Regions from separate parts of the Streptomyces sp. NPDC053474 genome, predicted to be linked through region 1. Evidence: riboswitches for the same ligand, from Rfam matches in the RefSeq annotation. Region 1 holds a riboswitch; each other region holds the start of a gene.
What was found. Region 1 has a riboswitch for cyclic di-AMP ahead of ACIG3E_RS25810 (C40 family peptidase). Riboswitches for the same ligand answer to the same signal wherever they lie in the genome.

Region 2: another riboswitch for cyclic di-AMP. It lies ahead of ACIG3E_RS02130 (NlpC/P60 family protein); the one in region 1 lies ahead of ACIG3E_RS25810 (C40 family peptidase).
Region 3: another riboswitch for cyclic di-AMP. It lies ahead of ACIG3E_RS38785 (M23 family metallopeptidase); the one in region 1 lies ahead of ACIG3E_RS25810 (C40 family peptidase).
Region 4: another riboswitch for cyclic di-AMP. It lies ahead of ACIG3E_RS06860 (M23 family metallopeptidase); the one in region 1 lies ahead of ACIG3E_RS25810 (C40 family peptidase).

What each region holds. Positions count from the first base shown of each region.
Region 1 covers NZ_JBITXV010000011.1:103,306-106,736, reverse strand. The annotation lists gene ACIG3E_RS25820 (ATP-dependent Clp protease proteolytic subunit) at 1-149, shown strand, start outside; gene ACIG3E_RS25815 (hypothetical protein) at 157-462, shown strand; cyclic di-AMP (ydaO/yuaA leader) riboswitch at 976-1,172, shown strand; gene ACIG3E_RS25810 (C40 family peptidase) at 1,176-1,652, shown strand; gene ACIG3E_RS25805 (DUF6328 family protein) at 1,858-2,376, shown strand; gene ACIG3E_RS25800 (ATP-binding protein) at 2,389-2,820, opposite strand; gene ACIG3E_RS25795 (helix-turn-helix transcriptional regulator) at 3,083-3,431, shown strand, end outside.
Region 2 covers NZ_JBITXV010000001.1:486,961-490,391, forward strand. The annotation lists gene pcrA (DNA helicase PcrA) at 1-995, opposite strand, end outside; cyclic di-AMP (ydaO/yuaA leader) riboswitch at 1,289-1,445, shown strand; gene ACIG3E_RS02130 (NlpC/P60 family protein) at 1,453-2,721, shown strand; gene ACIG3E_RS02135 (hypothetical protein) at 2,814-3,167, opposite strand.
Region 3 covers NZ_JBITXV010000026.1:47,385-50,815, forward strand. The annotation lists gene ACIG3E_RS38775 (M16 family metallopeptidase) at 1-175, shown strand, start outside; gene ACIG3E_RS38780 (M16 family metallopeptidase) at 199-1,581, shown strand; cyclic di-AMP (ydaO/yuaA leader) riboswitch at 1,823-1,984, shown strand; gene ACIG3E_RS38785 (M23 family metallopeptidase) at 1,997-2,830, shown strand; gene ACIG3E_RS38790 (GntR family transcriptional regulator) at 3,119-3,431, shown strand, end outside.
Region 4 covers NZ_JBITXV010000002.1:703,957-707,387, forward strand. The annotation lists gene ACIG3E_RS06855 (PP2C family protein-serine/threonine phosphatase) at 1-1,024, shown strand, start outside; cyclic di-AMP (ydaO/yuaA leader) riboswitch at 1,256-1,423, shown strand; gene ACIG3E_RS06860 (M23 family metallopeptidase) at 1,435-2,559, shown strand; gene ACIG3E_RS06865 (aldo/keto reductase) at 2,756-3,431, shown strand, end outside.

The sequences.
Region 1 (3,431 bases):
TGCTCGCCCGTCACACCGGGCGCACGCCCGAGCAGATCTCGGCGGACATCGAGCGGGACACGGTGCTCGACGCCGAAGCCGCCGTCGCCTACGGTCTGGTGGACCGGGTCGTCCCGAGCCGCAAGGCCGCGCGCCCGGACGCGGAGTGAGGCGCGGGTGCTTCCCGAACTGCCGCCGCTGCCCGCGCTGACCCGCGCCGAGGGCGAGCTGGTCGACGCCTACCTGGCGGTCCTCGACCTCCTCGGCCGGATCAACCCGGCCCGCGTCGAACACACGTACGGCGGGTTGCGTGCCGCGCAGGCGCTGGTCGCCCGGGCGACCGAGCTGCGGGACGCGCTGGCGCTCATGCATCAGCGCGGGGAGAACGAGGTGCACGCGCCGACGCTCGCGCGGGCGCTGCGCGTCCTGGACGGCGAGCGGCGCGCCGCGCGCGTGACGGTGCCGCCGCCGACGGGGCCGTGACGGAGGTCAAGGCGGCGTCGGCGGACGCGGGTCCGTCATGATTCCGCCCGATTCACCCCCCACGACCGGCCGTCCCGTGCCACACTTCCAGCCAGCCCTCATTCCGTTTTCGGCCTGGTCACCCCGTGCGCCGGTGACATCTGACACCGTGGAACGCGCCCCGGACCCAGCGCGCCTGCGCCATCCGCCCGTTGCCGGTGTGCGCCGATGTCGGGCCGAGTTCGGGGTTGCCCCGGAGATGACCAGAGATGATCGCCCCTTCTGCGTAATCGGCGATCGTCCCGGCGGCCCCCCGAAAATGCGCAACTCCCTTACGCCGCACCCGGATTCGGGCGTTCCGGCGCTGATGGGGCAATCATCTCCGAGTGTGACCTAGACCCCATTCGGGCGCTGTCCACCGGAACGGGTCAGGCGTGAGGAGCCTCACATACCGCCGATCCGGCTCGGCTTTTTCGCCCCTCTCGGGTGAAGATCCCTTCCGACGACAAGCCCCCGCCACAGGCGGCGGGGCGATCCGGGCGGACGCCGAATCCTGCCGCCGCCCGGATGCCCGGTCGACATCTGTGCACCGGCAGGAGTGGAGGACCCAGCAAGGCGGGCCGTCCGGCTAGTCCGGAAGGCCCTTGGGGTGAAGTCGCATCGCGCGGCCGGGCATCTTCGCCTGCCCGAACCCGACAGGTCATCCTTCTCAGGCGGCTGACGAAGGGTTGCGCATGACTGCGCTGCATCGTGTTCCGTCGCTGCTGACGAGGGCCAGTACGGCTTCGGCTCTCACACTCGCCGCCGTGGGCGGCACCATCGTGGCCCCCGGGCTCACCGGAGACGCCCAAGCGGCCACCTCGCACGGGACGAAGGCGCTCAAGGTCGCGGCGTCCAAGAAGGGCTCCCCGTACCGCTACGGAGCGGTCGGGCCGAACCGTTTCGACTGCTCGGGCCTGACGCTCTACTCGTTCAAGCGCGTCGGCAAGAAGCTGCCGCGCACCGCACAGCAGCAGTACAACAAGACCCGCAAGGTGTCCTCCGCCAACCGCACCCGGGGGGACCTGGTCTTCTTCCACTCCGGCCGGAGCGTCTACCACGTCGGCATATACGCCGGTAAGGGCAAGATCTGGCACGCCCCGAAGCGGGGCACCGTGGTGCGGCTCGAGAAGATCTGGACCAACCAGGTCTGGTACGGCCGGGTCCGCTGACCCGTCGGCGGGCGGCGGCCCACCCAGGGCCCGCGCCGCCGCCCGCTCCGGGCGCCACCAGCGCCTTTCGCCGCCGTCCGGTCAGGTCCCGGACGGCGGCACCCTCCCGGACGACGCGGCGGATCACCACGCGCCGCCGGTGTCACCCGCCCGGCCTCGCCGTCAGAGCGGGAGTGGAGCGGCCCCGCGCGGATACTCGTGGACCATGGCCGACCATCACCCCCGTGCCGCGGGCGTCTCCAGACCGGACGCCGCCCGGCACACGCGCAACGAGACGCCGCTGGAGCGGGCCGACCGCAACTTCTCCGAGCTCCTCCAGGAGCTGCGGGTCACCCAGACCGGTGTGCAGATCCTCTTCGCGTTCCTGCTCACCCTCGCCTTCACCCCGCGCTTCCCCTCGCTCGACTCGGTGCAGCGCGCCACGTACGTCGTCACGCTGCTCCTGGCGGTGCTCGCCGCCGCGCTGTTCACGGCGCCCGCCGCGCTGCACCGCACCCTGTTCGCGCGGGGTGCCAAACCGCTGATCGTGCGGGTGTCCTCGCGGCTGGCGGCCGTCGGCCTCGCGGTGCTCGTGCTGGCCCTCACCGGATCCGTCCTGCTCGTCGTCGACGTGGCCGTGGGCCGCACGGACGGGGTGCTCGCGGCCGTGGGCACGTTCCTGGTGTGCGGCGGGCTGTGGGGCGTGCTGCCCCGCCTGGTCGGCCGCGCGGGCGGGCGGAGCTGACCCGCGCGCGGGTCAGCTCTGCACCGGCACCGACCACGGCAGTGTGATCCACACCGTCTTGCCGCCCTCCGCCGTGGGACGGACCGTGAGTCTGCCGCCGCACTCGGCGGTGAGCCAGCGGACGATGACCATGCCCCTGCCGTTGTCCTGCTGGACGGCGGCGGGCAACCGCTGGGGGAAGCGGGGGTGGCTGTCCGTGACGCCGATGCGCAGCCGCTCGTCGCGGTCGAGCCGCACGTCCACGGTGAAGGTGGGCGAGAGGCCGAGGGTGTGCTGCACCGCGTTCGTGGCGAGCTCGGAGACGATGAGCCGCACCGTGTCGGCCACGTCGGCGTCCGACGGCAGGCCCCACTCGGTGAGGACGTCCGCCACGTACGTGCGGGCGGTGGAGACCGAGACAGGGTCGCTCGGCAGGGTGACTGATGCTTCCTGGTGGTCTGCCATGACGGCGCCGTCCCTTTCCCACCGGGACCGCACTTCCGACGCGTGGCGAAAGTACTGAGGATCGTCCCGGAGCTGGTGCTTCGCGCCAGATTGCCACTCTCGGGCGGGCAGCGCCCGCCGATCCACCGAGATGTGCATATATCTGTCGCTCGAAGCGGTGAACTCTGCGACGGCAGACCGTATTTGGGCGCAACACTGGCAGTTCCCCTACTGTCCCCTACCGTTGGCGCGGTCCTCCGGAAGGACCCAGAAGGAGACAGCCATGCAGTACGGTCCCGCGGTGCGCCGTCGCAAGCTCGGCGCGGAATTGCGGGCGTTGCGCGCCGAGGCTGGGCTCACCAGCGGCGAGGCCGCCTCCCTCGTCGGCTGGCACCAGTCCAAGGTGAGCCGGATCGAGACGGGCCGCAGCGGCGTGAAGGCCGCCGACGTACGGCTTCTCCTTGAAGCGTACGGCGTTCAGGACCCGCATCTGCGGGAGCTGCTCGTCGCCCTCGCGGGCGGGGGCGACGAGCACGGGCGCCACCACTGGTGGCACGCCTACCGCGGGCTCCTGCCGCCCGCGTACCGGGACTTCATCAGCCTGGAGTCGCAGGCCTGCCGGGTGCGCACGC
Region 2 (3,431 bases), on a different contig from region 1:
GCGCCGCGGAAGGCGTAGATGGACTGGTCGGCGTCACCGACCACGCACAGCTCGCCGGGCCCCTCGCCTTCCTCGCCCTCCTCCAGGGGAGGGCCGACCAGCTCGCGCACCAGCGCGTACTGCGCGTGGTTCGTGTCCTGGTACTCGTCGACCATGACGTGCCGGAAGCGGCGGCGGTAGTGCTCGGCGACGTCCGGGAAGGCGCGCAGGAGGTGCACCGTCGTCATGATCAGGTCGTCGAAGTCGAGGGCGTTGGCCTCGCGGAGGCGCGACTGGTACATCGCGTACGCCTGGGCGAGGGTCTTCTCGAAGCCGTCGGCGGCCTGGGCGGCGAAGTCCTCCTCGTCGATCAGCTCGTTCTTCAGGTTCGAGATCTTGGCGCTGAAGGACTTCGGCGGGAACTTCTTCGGATCCAGGTCCAGGTCCCGGCAGACCAAGGCCATCAGGCGCTTGGAGTCCGCGGCGTCGTAGATCGAGAACGAGGACGTGAAGCCCAGCTTCTTGTACTCGCGGCGCAGGATGCGCACGCACGCGCTGTGGAACGTCGACACCCACATCGCACCCGCGCGCGGGCCGACGAGCTGCTCGACGCGCTCCTTCATCTCGCCCGCGGCCTTGTTCGTGAACGTGATCGCGAGGATCTGGCCGGGGTGCACCCCGCGCTCGGCGAGCAGGTACGCGATGCGGTGGGTCAGTACGCGGGTCTTGCCGGAGCCCGCGCCCGCGACGATGAGCAGGGGGGATCCCGCGTGCACGACAGCCGCGCGCTGGTTCTCGTTCAGCCCGTCGAGGAGCGCCGCCGGGTCGAGGGCCGGGCGGGGGGCGCCGTCCCGGTAGTACCCGTCCCGGGGTGCGGGCGCGTCGAACTTCCCGTCGAACAGGTCGTCCGGAATCGGCTCCGGAGCGCTGTCCTCGGGCGGCGGCGGGGGCTCCTCCTCAGCGCCCTGCGAGGGCTTGAGGTCCGCCAGGAAGCTGTCGTCAAAGAGGCTGCTCATCGCCTCCCGAGTCTAGGCGGCCCCACTGACAAACCACCCCGGGTTCCGGCCACCGCCCCGGCCGCCCGGCGCCGCCCACGGGGTGCCACCGGGCGGTCACGCCGGGCCACGCCGCAGGTGAGCCGCGTCGCGGCGGCTCCGGGCCCCACACGGAGGTGCGGAAAGTCACGAAAACGTATCGGGCATATCGAACATCAATCTTCCCCCGCGCCACCGGAGTTGGCTAGCGTGCTCCGCGGGCCGCACGTCCCCCCAAACCGGCGAACCACGCCGGGCCGCGCGGCCTCCGCCGAGTCCGACGCGCGCCGATCCCGACGCGTCCGGAGCCGGGGACCCACCATGATCCTGGGGTGAATCCGTCCCGCTGCGCCTCGCACGGGCCGGTAGGGCAGCCCTTCCGAACCGCCCGAACCCGACAGCTAACCCGGTAGGCGGTCCACGGAAGGAGTCGCCTCCCTTGGCGTCGCACCGCAAGCCGCGCACCCGATCCCCCCTGGCACGCAGCGCCCCCGCACTCGGCATCACGACGGCCGCGCTGACCTCCGTAGCGCTCCTGTCACAGAGCGCGAACGCGGCACCGTCCGCCCCCGCCGAGCCCACCAGGCCCGCCGAGCCGAGCCTCGAAGAGGTCCAGAAGAAGGTCGACGACCTCTACCACCAGGCGGGCGTGGCCACCCAGAAGTACAACTCGGCCAAGGAACGCACTGACAAGCAGCGCAAGCACGTCGACAAGCTCCTGGACGACGTCGCCCAGCGCACGGACGACCTGAACGAGGCCCGTCGGCAGCTCGGCTCCTTCGCGGCCGCCCAGTACCGCACCGGCGCCGTCTCCGAGACCGCCGCGTTGATGCTCGCCGACGACCCGAAGGGCTTCTTCGACCAGAACCACCTCGCGGACCGGCTCACCAACCGCCAGAAGAAGGCCGTCGACGACTACCAGACCCAGCAGGTGGCGGCCACCAAGCAGCGCGCGAAGGCCGCGAAGAGCCTGAAGACGCTCAGCCGCTCCCGCGACGAGCTGAAGTCGAGCAAGCGGACCGTCCAGACCAAGCTCGGCGAGGCCCGCACCCTCCTGTCGAAGCTGACCGCCGAGGAGAAGGCGCGGCTCGCCGCGATCGAGAAGCGGAAGGAGGAGGCGGCCCGGCGCAAGGCCGCCGAGCTGGCGCGCAAGCAGGCGGAGGAGGAGCGTAAGCGGAAGGCCGAGGAGGCCAGGGAGGCCGAGCGGCGGGAGCGGGAGCGGGGCTCCGACGGCGGCTCGGGGGCGGGGGCCGGGTCGGGCTCCGACACCGGTACCGGGTCGGGAGCGGGTTCCGACTCTGATTCCGGTTCGGGTTCCGGTTCCGGTTCTGGTTCCGGGAGCACGGACGGCGGGTACGCCGCGAAGGCCGAGAAGGTGATCGGCTTCGCCGAGAAGCAGATCGGCAAGCCCTACGTATGGGGCGCCACGGGCCCCGGCTCCTACGACTGCTCCGGGCTCACGCAGGCCGCGTGGAAGACCGCCGGGATCTCACTGCCCCGCACCACCTGGGACCAGGTGAAGGTCGGCACCACGGTGTCCACGTCCAGCGCCAAACGCGGTGACCTGGTCTTCTTCTACGACGACATCAGCCACGTAGGGATCTACATAGGCAACGGCAAGATGATCCACGCCCCCAAGCCGGGCGCGAACGTACGCGTCGAGTCGATCTACTACATGCCGATCCACAGTGTGGTCCGGCCCGCCTGATCCATCTCCCTAGGAGGGCGACACGTTTTCGGCCCTCTACGTAGAGGGTTCGCTGCTCTACGTAGAGGGCCGAAAACGTGGGCGGTGGGCGGCTACGTCCACAGGACGGCGATGAAGATGTTCGCCGTCGTCAGCGCGCCGACCGCGCCGAACATCGCCTTGTCCACCCTCTCCTCGTCGCGCTTCAGGTACACGAGCCCGAGGATCACGACGAGGACCGCCATCTTGATGCCGATCTTGAGGTTGTTGACCTCGTTGTCGTCGGCCTGGTTCAGGCCGACCAGGGCCACGCCCGTGATCAGCATGGTGAGCGCGCCGTGCAGCATCGGGGGGCCGAAGCGGGCCGTGCCGTCACCCATCGCCTTCATCTGGGTCAGGAAGCCGCCCAGGAGCGAGGCGATACCGATGATGTGCAGGCCGACGAAGAGATGGATGAGTACGTCCATGGGGCGGAGCCTAACCGGGCCCGTATCACCCCCCTTCAGGCAGGTGGACCACAAACACCACATCGGTCACAGGAACGGGTGAAGCGGGTGCCGACCGGCCGCCGGAGCGGTCGCGCCCGGTCACGAGCGGGCCACGGGCGCCACTTCCGCACAACAGGTCACGACCCGGTGACGGCGAGGTTTAGCGTCCATGACCGGTGACCGGCTCCCCACCGTCGTCCGGACCAGGGACGGCAGCCGGACATCACCGCCGAGAAGTCCGGC
Region 3 (3,431 bases), on a different contig from region 1:
GGTCCAGGAGGTCGCCAAGGCGCGCCTGCGCCCCGACAACCGCGCGGTCCTGGTGTACGAGCCGGTGGCCACCGCGGAGGACGCCGACGGCGCGGCCGCCGAACCCCAGCAGGAAGCCGCCAAGACCCAGCAGGAAGCCGCCGAGACCCAGCAGGAAGAGGAGGCGGCGAAGTGAGCGAGGCTGAGACGTCTGTGACGATGCAGTTCCACCCGCAGCCCCAGGCGGGCACGGCCAAGCCCTGGGCCTTCCCGGCCCCCGAGCGCGGCGCCCTGGCCAATGGCCTGACGGTGCTGCGCTGCCACCGCCCCGGCCAGCAGCTCGTCGCCGTCGAGGTCCACCTCGACGCGCCCCTGGACGCCGAGCCGCAGGGCCTGGACGGCGTGTCCACGATCATGGCGCGGGCGTTCTCCGAAGGCACCGACAAGCACTCCGCCGAGGAGTTCGCCGCCGAGCTGGACCGCTGCGGCGCCACGCTGGACGCGCACGCCGACCACCCCGGCGTCCGGCTCTCCCTCGAAGTGCCCGTCTCCCGCCTCGCGAAGGGCCTGGGCCTGCTGGCCGACGCGCTGCGCGCGCCCGCCTTCGAGGACGGCGAGATCGAGCGCCTCGTCCGCAACCGCCTGGACGAGATCCCGCACGAGACCGCCAACCCCGCGCGCCGCGCCGCCAAGGAGCTGGCCAAGCAGCTCTTCCCGGCCACCTCGCGCATGTCGCGCCCGCGCCAGGGCACCGAGGAGACGGTCACCGCCATCGACTCCGCGGCCGTACGCGCCTTCTACGAGAAGCACGTGCGCCCCGCCACGGCCACCGCCGTCGTGGTCGGCGACCTCACGGGCACGGACCTCGACGCCGTCCTCGCCGACACCCTCGGCGCCTGGACGGGCGGGCCGGCGGAGCCGCACGCCATGCCCCAGGTGACGGCCGACGACACCGGCCGCGTCGTCATCGTGGACCGCCCCGGCGCCGTCCAGACGCAGCTCCTCATCGGCCGCGTGGGCGCGGACCGGCACGACATCGTCTGGCCGGCGCAGGTCCTCGGGACGTACTGCCTGGGCGGCACCCTCACCTCGCGCCTGGACCGCGTCCTGCGCGAGGAGAAGGGGTACACGTACGGCGTGCGCGCCTTCAGCCAGGTGCTGCGCTCCGCGGCGCCGCGGTCCCCGGAGGGCGCCCCGGGCGTTGCCATGCTGGCCATCAGCGGCTCCGTGGACACGCCGAACACGGGACCGGCGCTCGACGACCTGTGGAAGGTCCTGCGCACCCTTGCCGCCGAGGGCCTCACGGACGCCGAGCGCGACGTCGCCGTGCAGAACCTGGTCGGTGTGGCCCCGCTGAAGTACGAGACGGCCGCCGCCGTCGCCGCGACGCTCGCCGACCAGGTGGAGCAGGAGCTGCCGGACGACTTCCAGGCGAGCCTGTACCGGCAGTTGGCAGGGACGGGCACGGTGGAGGCCACCGCGGCCGTCGTGAGCGCGTTCCCGAGCGACCGTCTGGTGACGGTGCTCGTCGGTGACGCCGCACAGATCGAGGAGCCCGTCCGGGCCCTCGGCATCGGTGAAGTGACGGTCGTCACCGGCTGATTGCCCCGCACCCGTAGGGGCGGGACAAACCGGCGCGAACGCCGCGTAACTGAAGGGACCCCGGAGGCTCAGGAAGCCTCCGGGGTCCCTGCATGCTGCCATATGTCCGAATTGGCATGGAGGTTGGGCGTCTGCCGTGTGGCGTGCGCTACAAAAGGCAGGATCCGTTTGTCGATTGAAAGATGAGGCGTTTAGCGTCAGTGCGGCTGTACGTCACGCAGTACGCCGCGCCCGCGGCACCGGACAGTCATCGCCGAGTCCCCGTACGGCGTGAGCCAGGGGAGCCGGGGACCCACACGTCCCTGGGGTGAATCGGTCCCCTTGCCGCGAGGCGAGGAGTCCGTAGGAGACCTTCCTGCTCCGAACCCGTCAGCTAACCCGGTAGGCGAGAAGGAAGGAAAGGACCAGCCGCTTCATGGCGCTCATCCGCCCGACCGGCAAGCACCGCCGTCCGAGCCGCATCACGCGCACCACCGCCAGCGCCGCGGGTGTCGCCGCCCTCACCACCACCGGTGTGATCTCGGGCCTGGCCGCTCCGGCCCTCGCCGCCGACGGCTCCGCGGACCACGCGAGCACCGGCCTCACGCAGGCCATCGCCATCAACGACACGCTGGCCGACGAGATCGACGCCCAGGCCGCCGCCCAGAAGCAGGCCGCCAACGACGCCGCCGCCCAGAAGAAGGCGGAAGAGGCGGCGCGGCAGAAGGCCGCCGAGCAGAAGCGCAAGGCCGAGGCCGCCGCGAAGGAGAAGGCCAAGAAGGAGGCCGAGGCCAAGGCGGCGAAGGAGGCCAAGGAGCGGGCCCGCGAGCGCGCCGCCCGTGACGCCGAGCGCAAGCGCCTGAACGCCTACGTCGCCCCGGTCGCCGGCTCCTACGTCTCCACCTCCTACAAGGCCGGCGGCGGCATGTGGTCCTCCGGCAGCCACACCGGCATCGACTTCCACGCCGCGTCCGGCACCTCGGTGCAGGCGGTCGGCGCGGGCACCGTCGTCGAGGCGGGCTGGGGCGGCGCCTACGGCAACAACATCGTGATCAAGATGAACGACGGCACGTACACCCAGTACGGCCACCTGTCGTCCATCAGCGTCACGGTCGGCCAGGCCGTCACCCCCGGCCAGCAGATCGGCCTCTCCGGCTCCACTGGCAACTCCTCCGGGCCGCACCTGCACTTCGAGGCCCGTACCGGCCCCGAGTACGGCTCGGACATCGACCCGATCGCGTACCTGCGCTCCCACGGCGTGGGCGTCTGACGCGTCGACGGTGCGAGCGCCCCGCGCCCGCGCACGTCCCGAAAGCCCCGGCTCACCGAGCCGGGGCTTTCGGCATCGAGGCATGGCCAGGGTCCTAAGCGCCCACCACCGGTAAGCGCGCCGCTGCGCACACCTTTGGCCAAAAGATATCCATGGATTCCGGTGCCCCATCGGAAAATGCGGCCATCTGCAATAGAGTCCGTCGTGACAGCGTCCATAGAGTCGCCGCACCAGCGTCTTCGACGCGTCGCGCGACGCGTTTCGCGGGCATTAAAGCGGAGGTCCGTCATGCGCATTCCCGCGCACTCGGTCTGTACGGCCATCCGGGACGACATCGTCTCCGGTGTCTACGAACGCGGCACGCGGCTCACCGAAGAACTCCTCGCCCGCCGCTACGGCGTCTCGCGCGTCCCCGTGCGCGAGGCCCTGCGCACCCTGGAGGCCGAGGGCTTCGTCGTCACCCGCAGGCACGCGGGCGCCTGCGTCGCCGAGCCGACCGAGCAGGACGCCGCCGACCTCCTGGAGGTCCGTACGCTCCTGGAGCCGCTGGCGGCCGCCCGCGCGGCCCAGCGCCGCACCGAAGCCCATCTGAAGGTCCTGC
Region 4 (3,431 bases), on a different contig from region 1:
CGACACGCTCACACCGCCCCAGTTCACCGCGTCCCCGCTGTTCGCCGCCGCGCCCCTGATCGCGGCCCCGTTCTTCTCGCTCGGCACCACCGTGGCGACGGCCGCCGTGTCCTGCGCCGCCGTGCTCGCCCTGCGCGTCGACAACCACGCGGGCGTGGACGTCGAGGTCGTCACCTCGTTCGTCACCATGCTGACCGTCGGCGCCCTCGCCGTCGTGATCAACCGCGTCGTCCGCCGCGGCGACGCCCGCCTCGCCTCCGCCCGCTCCATCGCCGAGGCCGCGCAGCGGGCCGTCCTGCCGCAGCCGGATCCGCGCATCGGCGGCCTGGACGTCGCCGCCCGGTACGAGGCCGCGCAGGCCGACGCCTTCATCGGCGGCGACCTGTACGCGGTGCAGGACACCCCGCACGGCGTCCGGCTGATCGTCGGCGACGTACGCGGCAAGGGCATGGGCGCGGTGGCCGCCGTCGCCGTCGTCATCGGCGCCTTCCGCGAGGCGGCCGAGCAGGAGGCCACCCTGGAGGCCGTGGCGCAGCGCCTGGAGCGTGCCCTGGCGCGCGAGGGCACGCGGCGCGACGGGCTCGACGCCTTCGAGGGGTTCACCACGGCGGTCCTCGCGGAGATCCCGCGCGGCGGCGGCAGCGTACGCCTGGTCAACCGCGGCCACCCCGAGCCGCTGCTGCTGCGCGCCGACGGGCGCCTGCGCGTGCTCTCGCCCACCGAACCCGCGCTGCCGCTCGGCATGGGCGACCTCGGCGCCTGGCCCGACCGCGCGGACGAGACCGACTTCCCGCCCGGATCCACGCTGCTGCTCCACACCGACGGGCTCAGCGAGGCCCGGGACGCGCGGGGCGTCTTCTACGACCCCGCGGCCCGGCTCGGCGGCCGCGTCTTCTCGGGCGCGGACGCCCCCGACGCGCTCCTGTCCACGCTCGTCGCCGAGGTCCTCGACCACACCGGCGGCGGCGCCACCGACGACATGGCGCTCCTCGCCGTACGACGACCCGTCACGCCCTGTGACTGAACGGAGCCCCAGCGCAGCGCAACTGACGACCCGTCATCCGCAGCTGAAGATCGATCCCGCTGCGCAGCGTCATGGCGCACGCTCAACTCGCCCTATTCCCGGCCCTGATGTCCCGTTGTGTTCGTGGCGTAAGCGTTAACGATCAACTCGAACAGCTTGGAATACCGACCCGCTGTCTATTAACGTTCGATAACGCAGCGCGGTCGTCCCAGCCGTCACACCCGGCGGCTCCGCGCGCACGCGCCTAATCCCGCAAGGGAGCCGGGGAACCACCATCTTGGGGTGAATCGGACGCCTCTCGCGCACGCGGACCCGTATCCGCCGCACGAGCAGCGGCCGTAGGAGACCTTCCTGCTCCGAACCCGTCAGCTAACCCGGTAGGCGAGAAGGAAGGAAAGGAGTGCGCCCCCGTGGCGTCCAACCGGCCTGCCCCAGAAGCGCTCATACCCCACGGCAGTCTCATCGAGGGTGCCGACGGCGGCGAAGGACCCGGGGGACACACCGGGTACGCCGACCAGGCCGAGGCCTTCGCGCCCGCCGGGTACGCCGGTTGCGCCTCCCCGGAGCCCCCGGCCTCCTGGGAGGAGTGGAACCCCACCGCGGAGACCGTCCGCCCCGTGCGCGGCAAGCACCGCATCCACAAGAAGGGCGGCGGCCTCGCCCGCAGCTCCACCGTCCTCGGCGTCGGCGTCATCGCCGCCGTCGGCGCGGGCGGCATCGCCACCGCGCAGGGCGGCAAGCCGCCGGTCTCCATCGCCCTGCCGGACCTGGGGTCGCTGCCCGGCGTCGGCTCCCTGGTCGACGGCGACGACACCGCCGCACCGGCCACCGCCGCGGCCGCGGCGCCGCTCAGCTCCGCGGGCGTCACCGGTGCCGACGCCGAGCGGGGCACCACGGACGCGGGCGAGGTGCTGCGGGCCCGCATCCTCCAGCAGGCCGAGGACCAGCACCACCAGGCGGACGACGCGCAGCGCAGGCAGGCCGAGGACGCGGCCGTGGCCAGGGCCGCCGCGACCGCCACGGCCCAGCAGGGCAAGGCGGCGGCCGAGGCCAAGGCGAAGGCCGCGGAGGAGAAGCGGAAGAAGGAGGCGGCGGCCCGCAAGAAGCGCGAGGCCGAGCGCCTCGCGAAGCTCGCCAAGAGCTACACGCTGCCCGCCTCCTCGTACGTCCTCACCTCCCACTTCGGCGACTCCGGCGCCATGTGGTCCTCCGGGCGGCACACCGGCCTGGACTTCGCGGGCTCCAACGGCTCCCCGCTCAAGGCCGTCCACTCCGGCACCATCACGGAGGCCGGATGGGCGGGCGCGTACGGCTACCGCACGGTCCTGAAGCTCGATGACGGCACCGAGATCTGGTACTGCCACCAGTCCTCGCTCTCCGTCAGCGTGGGCCAGAAGGTCAGCACCGGCGACGTCATCGGCCGCATGGGAGGCACGGGCAACGTCACCGGGGTCCACCTCCACCTGGAGGTCAGGACGGGCGGCGCGGCCATCGACCCGCTGTCCTGGCTGCGCGGCAAGGGCCTGACCCCCTGACCCCGGCTGACCGCTGACCGCTGACCGCGAAGGGTCCTCAGACTCCGGCGGTCCTGGCGACGACCCCCCGACGCCAGGGCCGCCGGTTCCTCCGTCCCGCAGCCCTCCCCGGCCGGTTCCACATCCTGGAATCCATTGTCTGGAATCCGTCGTCCGACACCGGAATTCCCGACTTCGCAAGGATGTTGGCGCCGGTATGACCACACTTCGCCCTCTGGGATCGTCCGACCTCGAAGTCTTCCCGCTCGCCCTCGGCGGCAACGTCTTCGGCTGGACCGCCGACCAGGACCAGTCCTTCGCCGTCCTCGACGCCTACGCCGCCGCGGGCGGCAACTTCATAGACACCGCGGACGCCTACACGTTCTGGGTGCCCGGCAACAAGGGCGGCGAGTCCGAGACCGTCCTCGGACGGTGGATGGCCGAGCGCGGCAACCGCGACGACGTCGTGGTCGCCACCAAGGTCGGCGCGCTGCCCGAGTACAAGGGCCTGTCCGCGAGCACCATCAAGGCCGCCGCCGAGGAGTCGCTGCGCCGCCTCGGCACCGACTACATCGACCTGTACTACACGCACTACGACGACCCGTCCGTGCCCGTCGAGGAGTTCATCACCGCCCTCGACGAGCTGGTGCGGTCGGGCAAGGTGCGCGCGATCGCCGCGTCGAACATCACCGCCGAGCGCCTCCAGGAGTCCCTCGACTTCTCCGACCGCGAGGGCCTGGTCCGGTACGTGGCGCTCCAGCCGCACTACAACCTCGTCTCGCGCGACACCTACGAGGGCCCGCTCCAGGAGATCGCGTCGCGCTCCGGGCTCGCCGCCGTCCCCTACTTCGGCCTCGCCGCGGGCTTCCTGACCGGCAAGTACCGCCCGGGCA